DNA from 3 places in the Streptomyces sp. NPDC048462 genome. Region 3 is predicted to be linked to each of the others. Evidence: riboswitches for the same ligand, from Rfam matches in the RefSeq annotation. Region 3 holds a riboswitch; each other region holds the start of a gene.
The links. A riboswitch is a leader RNA that binds a small molecule or an ion and turns the genes downstream of it on or off. The one in region 3 is predicted to bind thiamine pyrophosphate.
Positions count from the first base shown of each region.

Region 1: linked by a shared signal. The riboswitch ahead of ACGFU6_RS30405 (purine-cytosine permease family protein) and the one ahead of thiO (glycine oxidase ThiO) in region 3 are both predicted to bind thiamine pyrophosphate.
Region 2: linked by a shared signal. The riboswitch ahead of thiC (phosphomethylpyrimidine synthase ThiC) and the one ahead of thiO (glycine oxidase ThiO) in region 3 are both predicted to bind thiamine pyrophosphate.

Region 1 covers NZ_JBICXG010000024.1:10,988-14,256, reverse strand. Annotated here, with positions in the region: gene ACGFU6_RS30410 (MFS transporter) at 1-411, shown strand, start outside; gene ACGFU6_RS30405 (purine-cytosine permease family protein) at 436-1,836, opposite strand; TPP riboswitch at 1,827-1,921, opposite strand; gene ACGFU6_RS30400 (formylglycine-generating enzyme family protein) at 1,966-2,931, opposite strand; gene ACGFU6_RS30395 (ROK family transcriptional regulator) at 2,928-3,269, opposite strand, start outside.
Region 2 covers NZ_JBICXG010000017.1:16,669-19,937, forward strand. Annotated here, with positions in the region: gene thiC (phosphomethylpyrimidine synthase ThiC) at 1-1,535, opposite strand, end outside; TPP riboswitch at 1,528-1,661, opposite strand; gene ACGFU6_RS25795 (YibE/F family protein) at 1,732-3,069, shown strand; gene ACGFU6_RS25800 (SsgA family sporulation/cell division regulator) at 3,152-3,269, opposite strand, start outside.
Region 3 covers NZ_JBICXG010000005.1:395,851-399,119, reverse strand. Annotated here, with positions in the region: gene ACGFU6_RS12725 (NAD(P)/FAD-dependent oxidoreductase) at 1-971, opposite strand, end outside; TPP riboswitch at 1,165-1,277, shown strand; gene thiO (glycine oxidase ThiO) at 1,275-2,453, shown strand; gene thiS (sulfur carrier protein ThiS) at 2,450-2,668, shown strand; gene ACGFU6_RS12710 (thiazole synthase) at 2,671-3,269, shown strand, end outside.

The sequences.
Region 1 (3,269 bases), on a different contig from region 3:
AACTCGGCCACGGTGCTTTCCATCGGCATCTTCTTCTCGCTGATGATCGCCGGCCTGGCGAGCTCGCTGCCCCACACGCTGGCCCACGGACTCACCGAGCAGGGCGTGCCGTCCGCCGACGCGGCACGCGTCGCGGCCCTGCCACCGGTCGGCGTGCTGTTCGCGGCGCTCCTGGGATACAACCCGGTACGCAGCCTGCTGGGCCCGGAGACCCTGGCGCAGCTGCCCACCGCTCACGCCGATTACCTCACCGGGCGGGCGTTCTTCCCGACGCTGATCTCCGGACCGTTCGAGCAGGGCCTCTCCGTGGCCTTCGACTTCGCCATCGCGGCGTGCCTGGTGGCCGCAGTCGTCTCGCTGCTCCGAGGCGGGCGCTACGTCCACGGCGAGACGGTGACCGCGAAGGCGTGACACCCGAGGTCCGCCCCGGAGCCGTCAGGCGCGGCGGCGCAGCCGCAGCGGTGCGTAGACGGCGAGGGCCGCGAGGAACGCCACCCCGTAGGCGAGGTCCGCCCCGTGCAGCGCCTTCGCCACCGGGCCCACGTACAGGCTGGTGTTCATGAACGGCACCGCGGCGGCGAACGCGGCGACGAAGGCGGTGAGCGCCGGCCACCACGGCTGAGCGCGGGAGCTCTCGGCGGCCAGGTCGACGGGGGAGCCGCCGCGGGTCCGCGCGCGGACGAGCCAGTCGACGGCCACGATGGCGACGAACCCGGGGATCCAGTAGCCGACGAGCAGCAGCACGTTCTGGAAGCGGGCGGTGGTGTCGGCCGCGTGCATCCACAGGACGAGGGGGAAGCCGAGGGCTGCGGCGAGCGCGGCGGCGACGGGGCGCGGCAGGCGGACGCCCATGGTCTGCAGCGCCAGCGATCCGCTGTAGTCGTTCATGGCGTTGCTGCACAGCGCGGCGAGCGCGATGGCGAGCAGCCCGAACGCTCCGAGCGCGCCACCGCCCAGCAGGGCGTCGACGCCGTGCGCGGTCTGGTCGGTGAAGACGGACGCACCCCACAGGCCGAGCGTCTGGACCGCCACGAACGAGACGCTGACACCGAGCAGCGTGCACCAGAACATCCGGGGCCGCGAAGCGGTGCGCGGCAGATAGCGGCTGAAGTCGCTGGCGTACGGCGCCCAGGACAGCGCCAGGCTCAGGGCGATGGTGCACGTCAGGACGAACGCGCCGGCCCGGTCGGCGCCGTGCGCGGTGCCGGTCGCGGCGGGGTGGACCCCGTGCAGGAGCTTGGTGGCGAGCACCGCGAACGCGGCGGCGAGGACGAAGGTCATCACGGTCTGGAGCCGGTGGATCACCTCGTACCCCAGCACGCCGAGCGCGCCCTGGGCGGCCATCATGACCAGCACCCCCAGCCAGAAGGGCCAGCCGCACAACTGGGCCAGCGCCTCCCCGCCGAACAGCCCGATCAGCGCGTCCCAGGCGATGGACGACAGCCACTGGAGCGTGCCCGGAAGCACCACACCGCGCCCGAACGCCAGCCTGGCGAGCGGAAGTTGCCCGGCCCCGGTCTGGCTGCCCCAGGTGCCCAGATACGCGGTGGGCACGGCGCCCACGAGCGTGCCGAGCACGACGGCGGTGAGTGCGGTCGCGAAGTCCAGGCCGAGCGCGATGCCGACGGTGCCGGTGAAGACCCCGGTCATGGTCAGGTTGGGGGCGAACCAGACGGTGAACAGCCGGCCGGGCCCGCCGTAGCGGCGGTCCTCCGGAACGGGCGCTATCCCGTGCGCCTCCACGCGCAGATCACCGGGGGCGGTGGGCATCCGCCCGTCGAACGCGGGCCGCCGGTCCGTGGCGGCGCGCTCGTCCTGGGCATACGGCAATGACATGAAGACATCCCTCCGCCAGTGCTAACTGGTTCAGGTTCGACGGGTGTGTTCTCAGCCCCTGCGAGGGGCACCCCGTGTCCGGTGCGGCGGCCAGGATAGCCGGGCGGCTGCGGGCCGCGGTGCGGGGGGTCAGACGGCGAGCGCGCAGCGGAAGCCGCCGTGGCCGGTCGTGCTGTCCGGGCTGTTCGAGGTGCGGGCGGCGACGCGGTAGCGGTTGCAGTAGGAGCGGTGGCACAGGTGCGAGCCGCCGCGCAGTACCCGGTACTCGCCGTGCGGCGGCCCTGCGGGGTCGGTGCGGGTCTCGGCGCGGCCGTTGGTGTGCCAGTCGGCGCTGAACAGGTCGGCGCACCACTCCCACACGTTGCCGGAGACGTTGTACAGGCCGAAGCCGTTGGGCGCGTAGGCCTTGACGGGGGCGGTGCCCGCGTAACCGTCCTCGCGGGTGTTGCGTACCGGGAAGTCGCCCTGCCAGATGTTGCAGCGGTGCCGGCCGTTCGGGGTCAGCTCGTCGCCCCAGGGGAACCGGGCCCGGACGAGGCCGCCGCGTGCCGCCTTCTCCCACTCGGCCTCGGTGGGCAGCCGCTTGCCGGCCCACCGGGCGTAGGCCGTCGCGTCGTTCCACGACACATGGACCACCGGGTGGTCCCGGCGGTCGCCGATCGAGGTGCCGGGCCCCTCGGGTGCCCGCCAGTGCGCCCCGGTCACCGCCCGCCACCAGGGGGCGCCGGGCACGGTGCCCGGCAGTACGGCACGGCGCGCCGACGGGGGGACGAAGGCGCCGAACACATACGACCAGCCGATGAGTTCGGCCTCGGTGCGATAGCCGGTGGCCTTGACGAAGACGGCGAACCGGGCGTTGCTGACGCAGGCCGCGTCGATGTGGAACGGCCCGGTCGTGACCTCCCGCACCGGTCCCTCGCCGTCGTCCGGGAACGCGTCCTGGTCCTCGCCGCCCATCAGGAACGGTCCGCCGGGTACGGCGACCATGCCGCGCAGCAGCTCGGCCCGGCCGCGCACGGGGACGGCGAACTCCGCCGGGGGAGCGGCGGTCACGGCCTGGGCGCCCTCGCGGGCGGGCCCGCAGCAGGCGCTCACCGGGCGGTCCCGCCGCCGGGCGTGCCGGGTGCCGGGCGGTCGAGCAGCTCCGCCAGGTCCTGGCCGGTGGTGCGCAGCAGCAGGGCGACCCCGCCGAGCGCGGCGGCCTCACCGCCGAGGGTGGAGCCGCGCACCTCGATGGTGCGGGGGGCGGACGGCAGGGAGAGCGCGGCGAGCTGTTGCCGGATGGGGGCGAGGACGAGACCGTCCAGGGCCGCCGGTTCGCCGTAGACGACGATGCACTCGGGGTCCACCTGCGCGGCGAGGGCGGCGAGCACCCGGCCGGCGACGAGGGCCGCGGTCCGGATCACGTCGGCGGCGTCCGGCTGGCCCCCGGC
Region 2 (3,269 bases), on a different contig from region 3:
AACTGGTCCTCCCACCGGAACTCGAACCGGGCGTCCGACAGCGCGTCGTCCCACTCCTGCGCCCCCGGGTGCCCCTTGGCGAGGTCCGCCGCATGGGCCGCGATCCGGTAGGTGATCACGCCGGTCTTCACATCGTCCCGGTTGGGCAGGCCGAGGTGCTCCTTGGGTGTGACGTAACAGAGCATCGCCGTCCCCCACCAGGCGATCATCGCCGCGCCGATGCCCGAGGTGATGTGGTCGTACGCCGGAGCGACATCGGTGGTCAGCGGGCCGAGCGTGTAGAACGGCGCCTCCTCGCAGATCTCCTGCTGGAGGTCGATGTTCTCCTTGATCTTGTGCATCGGGACGTGCCCGGGACCCTCGATCATCGTCTGGACGCCTAGCCGCTTGGCAACCGTGTTCAGTTCGCCGAGCGTGCGCAGTTCGGCGAACTGCGCCTCGTCGTTGGCGTCCGCGATCGATCCGGGCCGCAGCCCGTCACCCAGCGAGTACGTCACGTCGTACGAGGCGAGGATCGTGCAGAGCTCCTCGAAGTGCTCGTACAGGAACGACTCCTTGTGGTGCGCGAGGCACCAGGCCGCCATGATCGAGCCTCCCCGGGAGACGATGCCGGTCTTGCGGCGGGCGGTCAGCGGCACGTACGGCAGGCGCACGCCGGCGTGGACCGTCATGTAGTCGACGCCCTGCTCGGCCTGCTCGATCACGGTGTCCTTGTAGATCTCCCAAGTCAGCTCCTCCGCCCTGCCGTCGACCTTCTCGAGGGCCTGGTAGAGGGGCACGGTGCCGATCGGCACGGGGGAGTTGCGAAGTACCCACTCACGGGTGGTGTGGATGTTGCGCCCGGTGGAAAGGTCCATGACCGTGTCGGCGCCCCACTTGGTCGCCCAGGTCATCTTGTCCACCTCCTCCTCGATGGAGGACGTCACCGCGGAGTTGCCGATGTTGGCGTTCACCTTCACCAGGAACCGCTTGCCGATGATCATCGGCTCGATCTCCGGGTGGTTGACGTTGGCCGGCAGCACGGCCCGGCCCGCGGCGATCTCCTCGCGCACCACCTCGGGCGCGACGTTCTCCCGGATCGCCACGTACTCCATCTCCGGGGTGATCTCGCCGCGTCGGGCGTACCCGAGCTGGGTCACCGGGCTCCCGTCCCGGCTGCGCCGCGGCTGGCGCGGGCGGCCGGGGAAGACCGCGTCCAGATTGCGCAGCCCGCCGCGCGGCGAGGTGTGCTTGATCCCGTCGTCCTCGGGACGGGCGGCCCGGCCCGCGTACTCCTCGGTGTCGCCGCGGGCGATGATCCAGTTCTCGCGCAACGGCGCGAGTCCGCGGCGGACATCGGTGTCGATACCCGGATCTGTGTACGGCCCCGACGTGTCGTAGAGCGTCACGTCCTTGCCGTTGCTGAGGTGCACCTGACGGACCGGCACCCGGAGGTCCGGGCGCGAGCCCTGGACGTACCCCTTGTGCCAGCCGATGGACTTCCCGGCCTCGTCGCTCTGATTCGAGGCAGGCATACGTGCGTCCGCTGTGGTCATGAGACCTACTCCCTACGCCGGCATTACCCGGTAACAGGTTCGGCGGTCGGCGCAGCTTGTCCCGTACGGACGTACGGAGATCAGCGCCCTCTCAGCCCGGTGCTCCGAGCTCCCGCGTGTGCAAAGGTGCCACCACGCTAACGCCCTCACGGGTGTGCTGAACAGTGGGCCCCGCTCGTCTTGCGATGATCGGCCGGTGACGTCCCCCCATATCGTTCCCGAGCAGCCGTCCCATCAGCACGCCCACACGCACTCGCACGGACCCGCCGCACCCGTGTCCAAGCACCTGCGCAAGGTGATCGCCGCCGTACTGATCCCGTTCGCGGCCGCGGTCGCCGTCGGTCTCGTGGTGCTCTGGCCCGGTGGTGCGCCGGCGCACGAGCGCACCGGTGTCGGTTTCGACCGGCAGACCCAGCAGGCCAAGGTGGTGAACATCGACAAGGTCGACTGCAAGGACGTGAACGCGGCCCAGCTGCCCGTCGACGGCGAGACCCCGTCCGCCAAGGACCCGGCCACCGGTGGCGGCGGGGCCGCGGACTGCGAGAAGGCCACGGTCGAGGTCACAAGCGGCGAGGACAAGGGGCGCGCCTTCATCGAGGTGATCCAGCCAGGCGCTCCGCGACAGCTCCGGGAGGGGCAGGAAGTCGTCGTCGCGTACGCCCCCGACGCGCCCCACGACCTCCAGTACTCCGTGACGGACGTGAACCGGAAGTTCCCGATGGCGCTGCTGGCCGGGATCTTCGCCGTCGCGGTGGTCGTGGTGGGCAGACTGCGCGGGGTCATGGCGCTGGTGGCGCTCGCCCTGTCGTTCGCCGTGCTGACCCTGTTCATCCTTCCGGCCATTCTGCAGGGCTCGAATCCGCTGGTCGTGGCGGTGGTCGGGGCCGGCGCCATCATGCTGATCGCCCTCTACATCTGCCACGGGCTGACCGCCCGCACCTCGGTCGCGGTCATCGGCACCCTGATCTCACTGCTGCTGATCGGGCTGCTCGGCTCACTCTTCATCGGCTGGGCGAGCCTGAGCGGGAACACCGACGACAGTACGGGCCTCATCCACGGCCTGTATCCGCACATCGACATGAGCGGTCTGCTTCTGGCCGGCGTCATCATCGGTTCCCTGGGCGTGCTCGACGATGTGACGGTCACCCAGACCTCGGCCGTCTGGGAACTGCACCAGGCGGACCCGACGATGAGTGCGAAGCAGCTTTACCGGGCAGGTATCAGAATCGGAAGGGATCACATCGCCTCGGTGGTCAACACCCTGGTGCTCGCCTATGCGGGCGCCGCGCTTCCGCTGCTGCTGCTGTTCTCGATCGCCCAGAGCAGCGTGGGCACGGTGGCCAACAGCGAGCTGGTGGCGGAGGAGATCGTGCGGACGCTGGTCGGCTCGATCGGGCTGGTCGCCTCGGTGCCGGTGACCACCGCGCTCGCGGCACTGGTCGTCTCCGCGGACCGTACGGGGGTCGGCGCGGAAGCCGAAGCTTCGGCACCCGTACGGAGTGGCAGAGGACGCCGGCGACGGGCGAAGGCCTGAACAGTTGCACACGGAGAGTGATTCACCCGTTCGGCAGGTGTGGTGTTCGACCGGCACCAGGGGCCGGAGAGGCGGTTCCCCGTCAGCCGGCGTTCTGTTCCTCGGCCAGAATTCGCCCCAATGCCTCTTCCAGATTGCCCTCGAAGTCACCCAGCGTGCACTCCTGGCCGAGCGGGACGAGCTTGTCCGTCCGGTCGAGA
Region 3 (3,269 bases):
TGGTGGCCCGCGTACTGCACGAACCGGCCGAACTGCTCGGACCAGAAATAGGGCACGGGATCGTAGGCGGGCGACTCCTCACCGCCCTCCCCCGCCGCCCCGATGATGTGGGCGGCCGCGGTCCGCGGGCCCTGCAGCGCGTTGTCCCAGTGGTGGACCAGCAGCCGCGCCCCGTAGCGCGCGGAGGGGAAGGAGGCACAGTCCCCCACGGCGTACACGTCGGGCAGCGAGGTGCGCAGCGCCGCGTCGGCGGTCACCGATCCGTCGGGCCCGAGCTCGACGCCGGAGCCGGCGAGCCAGCCGGTGGCGGGCCGTGCGCCGATCCCGACGACGACGGCGTCGGCCGGGAGGGCGCGGCCGTCCGCCAGGACCACCCGGCCGGGCTCGACGCGGGCCACCCGCGCCCCGGTGAGGAGTTCGGCGCCGCTCTGCGCGTACCAGGCGGCCATCGGGGCGGCGACCTCGGCGGGCAGGGCGCCCGCCAGGGGCCGGGCGGCGGCCTCGACGACGGTGACCTCGCAGCCTGCGGCGCGGGCCGCGGTGGCGAACTCGGCGCCGATCCAGCCCGCGCCGACGACCACGACGGCGTGCCGGGCCTCCAGGACGGGCCGCAGCCGCGCCGCGTCGTCCAGGGTGCGCAGCAGATGGACGCCGGGCACACCCTCGGAGCCGGGCAGCACGACGGGTTCCGCGCCGGTGGCGACGACCAGGACGTCGTAGGGGACGGGCCCGTCGGAGGTGTCCAGTTCGTGGTCGGCGGCGCGCAGGCCCGCGACCTCGACGCCCAGCCGGAGCCCGATGCCGAGTGTCTCGAAGTCGATGTCGAAGGCGGATTCCTCGGCCTTGCCGAGCAGCACCGCCTTGGACAGCGGTGGGCGGTCGTAGGGCTGGTGGGGTTCGGCGCCGATGAGGGTGAGCGCGCCGGTGAAGCCCTGCTCCCGCAGGGCCACCGCCGTCTGCACGCCCGCCATGCCCGCACCGACGACGACCACCCGCCGCCCGGCCCGCTCCGACTGCCGTTCCGGTCGCTCCGCCCGCTGCTGCTCGTTCACCCGACCACCTTAATCAACTGACGGCCCGTCAGGAAAGGGGTTCCTCGCCGCCCCCGTACCGCCGCCCTCCTGCTTTACCCGGTGCGGGGGGCGGGGTCTAGGGTGGCCCACGTAAAAGACTCGCGGGAGCCCGGACGCACCGGGCTGAGAGGGAGGCTGGACGGCCTCCGACCGTACGAACCTGATCCGGGTCATGCCGGCGAAGGGAGGGGCTGGATGCCCATGCCTGTCCACCGCGCGAGCGGGTCCGACGTCCTCGTCATCGGGGGCGGGATCATCGGCCTGGTGACCGCCTGGCGGGCCGCGCAGCGCGGTCTGTCGACCGCCGTCGCCGACCCCGACCCGGGCGGCGGCGCCGCCCGGGTCGCGGCCGGGATGCTGGCCGCCGTCACCGAACTGCACTACGGCGAGGAGATGCTGCTGGGGCTCAACGTCGCCTCCGCCGCGCGCTATCCGGCGTTCGCGGCCGAGCTGGAGGCGGCGAGCGGGCAGGACATCGGCTTCCGCGCCTGCGGCACCCTGGCCGTCGCGCTGGACACCGACGACCGCGCCCATCTGCGGGAGCTGCACGAGCTGCAGCGCCGCTCCGGGCTGGAGTCGGAGTGGCTGACCGGCCGCGAGTGCCGGCGTCTGGAACCGATGCTCGCGCCGGGCGTACGCGGCGGCCTCCGGGTCGACGGCGACCACCAGGTCGACCCGCGCCGGCTGGCCGCCGCGCTGCTGACGGCGTGCGAGCGGGCCGGGGTCGTCTTCCACCGGCAGCGGGCCGAACGGCTCCGCGTGGTGCGCGACCGGGCGACCGGGGCCGTGCTGGCCGACGGTTCGGAGCCGGCCGCCGATCAGGTCGTGCTCGCCGCCGGCAGCTTCAGCGGCCGGCTCGCGGGCGTGCCCGATCAGGTCCTGCCGCCGGTCCGCCCGGTCAAGGGCCAGGTGCTGCGGCTGACCGTACCCACCGCGTACGCCCCCTTCCTCAGCCGCACCGTGCGGGCCGTGGTGCGCGGCAGCCACGTCTATCTCGTACCGCGCGAGAACGGCGAGCTGGTGGTCGGCGCCACCAGCGAGGAGATGGGCTGGGACACCACCGTCACGGCCGGTGGGGTGTACGAGCTGCTGCGCGACGCCCACGAGCTGGTGCCCGGCATCACCGAACTGCCGCTCACCGAGACCCGGGCCGGTCTGCGCCCCGCCTCCCCCGACAACGCCCCGCTGCTCGGCCGCACCGCGCTGCCCGGCCTCCACCTCGCCACCGGCCACCACCGCAACGGGGTGCTCCTCACCCCGGTCACCGGTGACGCCATGGCGCAGCTGCTGGCCGACGGCGAGCTGCCCGAGGTGGCCCGCCCCTTCTCCCCCGGCCGCTTCCCGGCCGCCGCCCCCGTCCGACAGGAGCAGCACGCATGACCGCGCCCACTTCCCTGGCCGTCTCCGTGAACGGCGAGGCCGTCACCGTCGCCGGGGGCACCACCCTGGACGCCCTCGTCGCGACCCTGACCCCAGCGCCGTCGGGTGTCGCGGCGGCGCTCAACGAGACCGTCGTACCGCGCGGGCAGTGGTCCGCCGCGACGCTCACCGACGGCGACCGGGTCGAGGTCCTGACCGCTGTCCAGGGAGGCTGACCGTGTCCGACGACCTCTTCACCCTCGGGGACACCGTCTTCGGCTCCCGGCTGATCATGGGGACGGGCGGGGCGGCCGGCCTCGACGTGCTGGAGCGCTCGCTGACCGCATCCGGCACCGAGCTGACCACCGTCGCGATGCGCCGCCTGGACCCGACCGTGCGGGGTTCCGTGCTCTCGGTGCTGGAGAAGCTCTCCATCCGCGTCCTGCCGAACACCGCGGGCTGCTTCACGGCGGGCGAGGCCGTGCTCACCGCCCGCCTGGCCCGCGAGGCGCTCGGCACGGACTGGGTCAAGCTGGAGGTGGTGGCCGACGAGCGCACCCTGCTGCCCGACCCGGTCGAGCTGCTGGACGCCGCGGAGATCCTGGTGGACGACGGTTTCACCGTGCTGCCGTACACCAACGACGACCCGGTGCTCGCCCGGAAACTGGAGGACGTGGGGTGCGCGGCGGTCATGCCGCTCGGCTCCCCCATCGGTTCGGGGCTCGGTATCCGCAACCCGCACAACTTCCAGCTGATCACCGAGCGGGCCCGGGTCCCGGTGATCCTGGACGCGGGCGCCGGGACGGCTTCGGACGCGGCGTTCGCCATGGAGCTCGG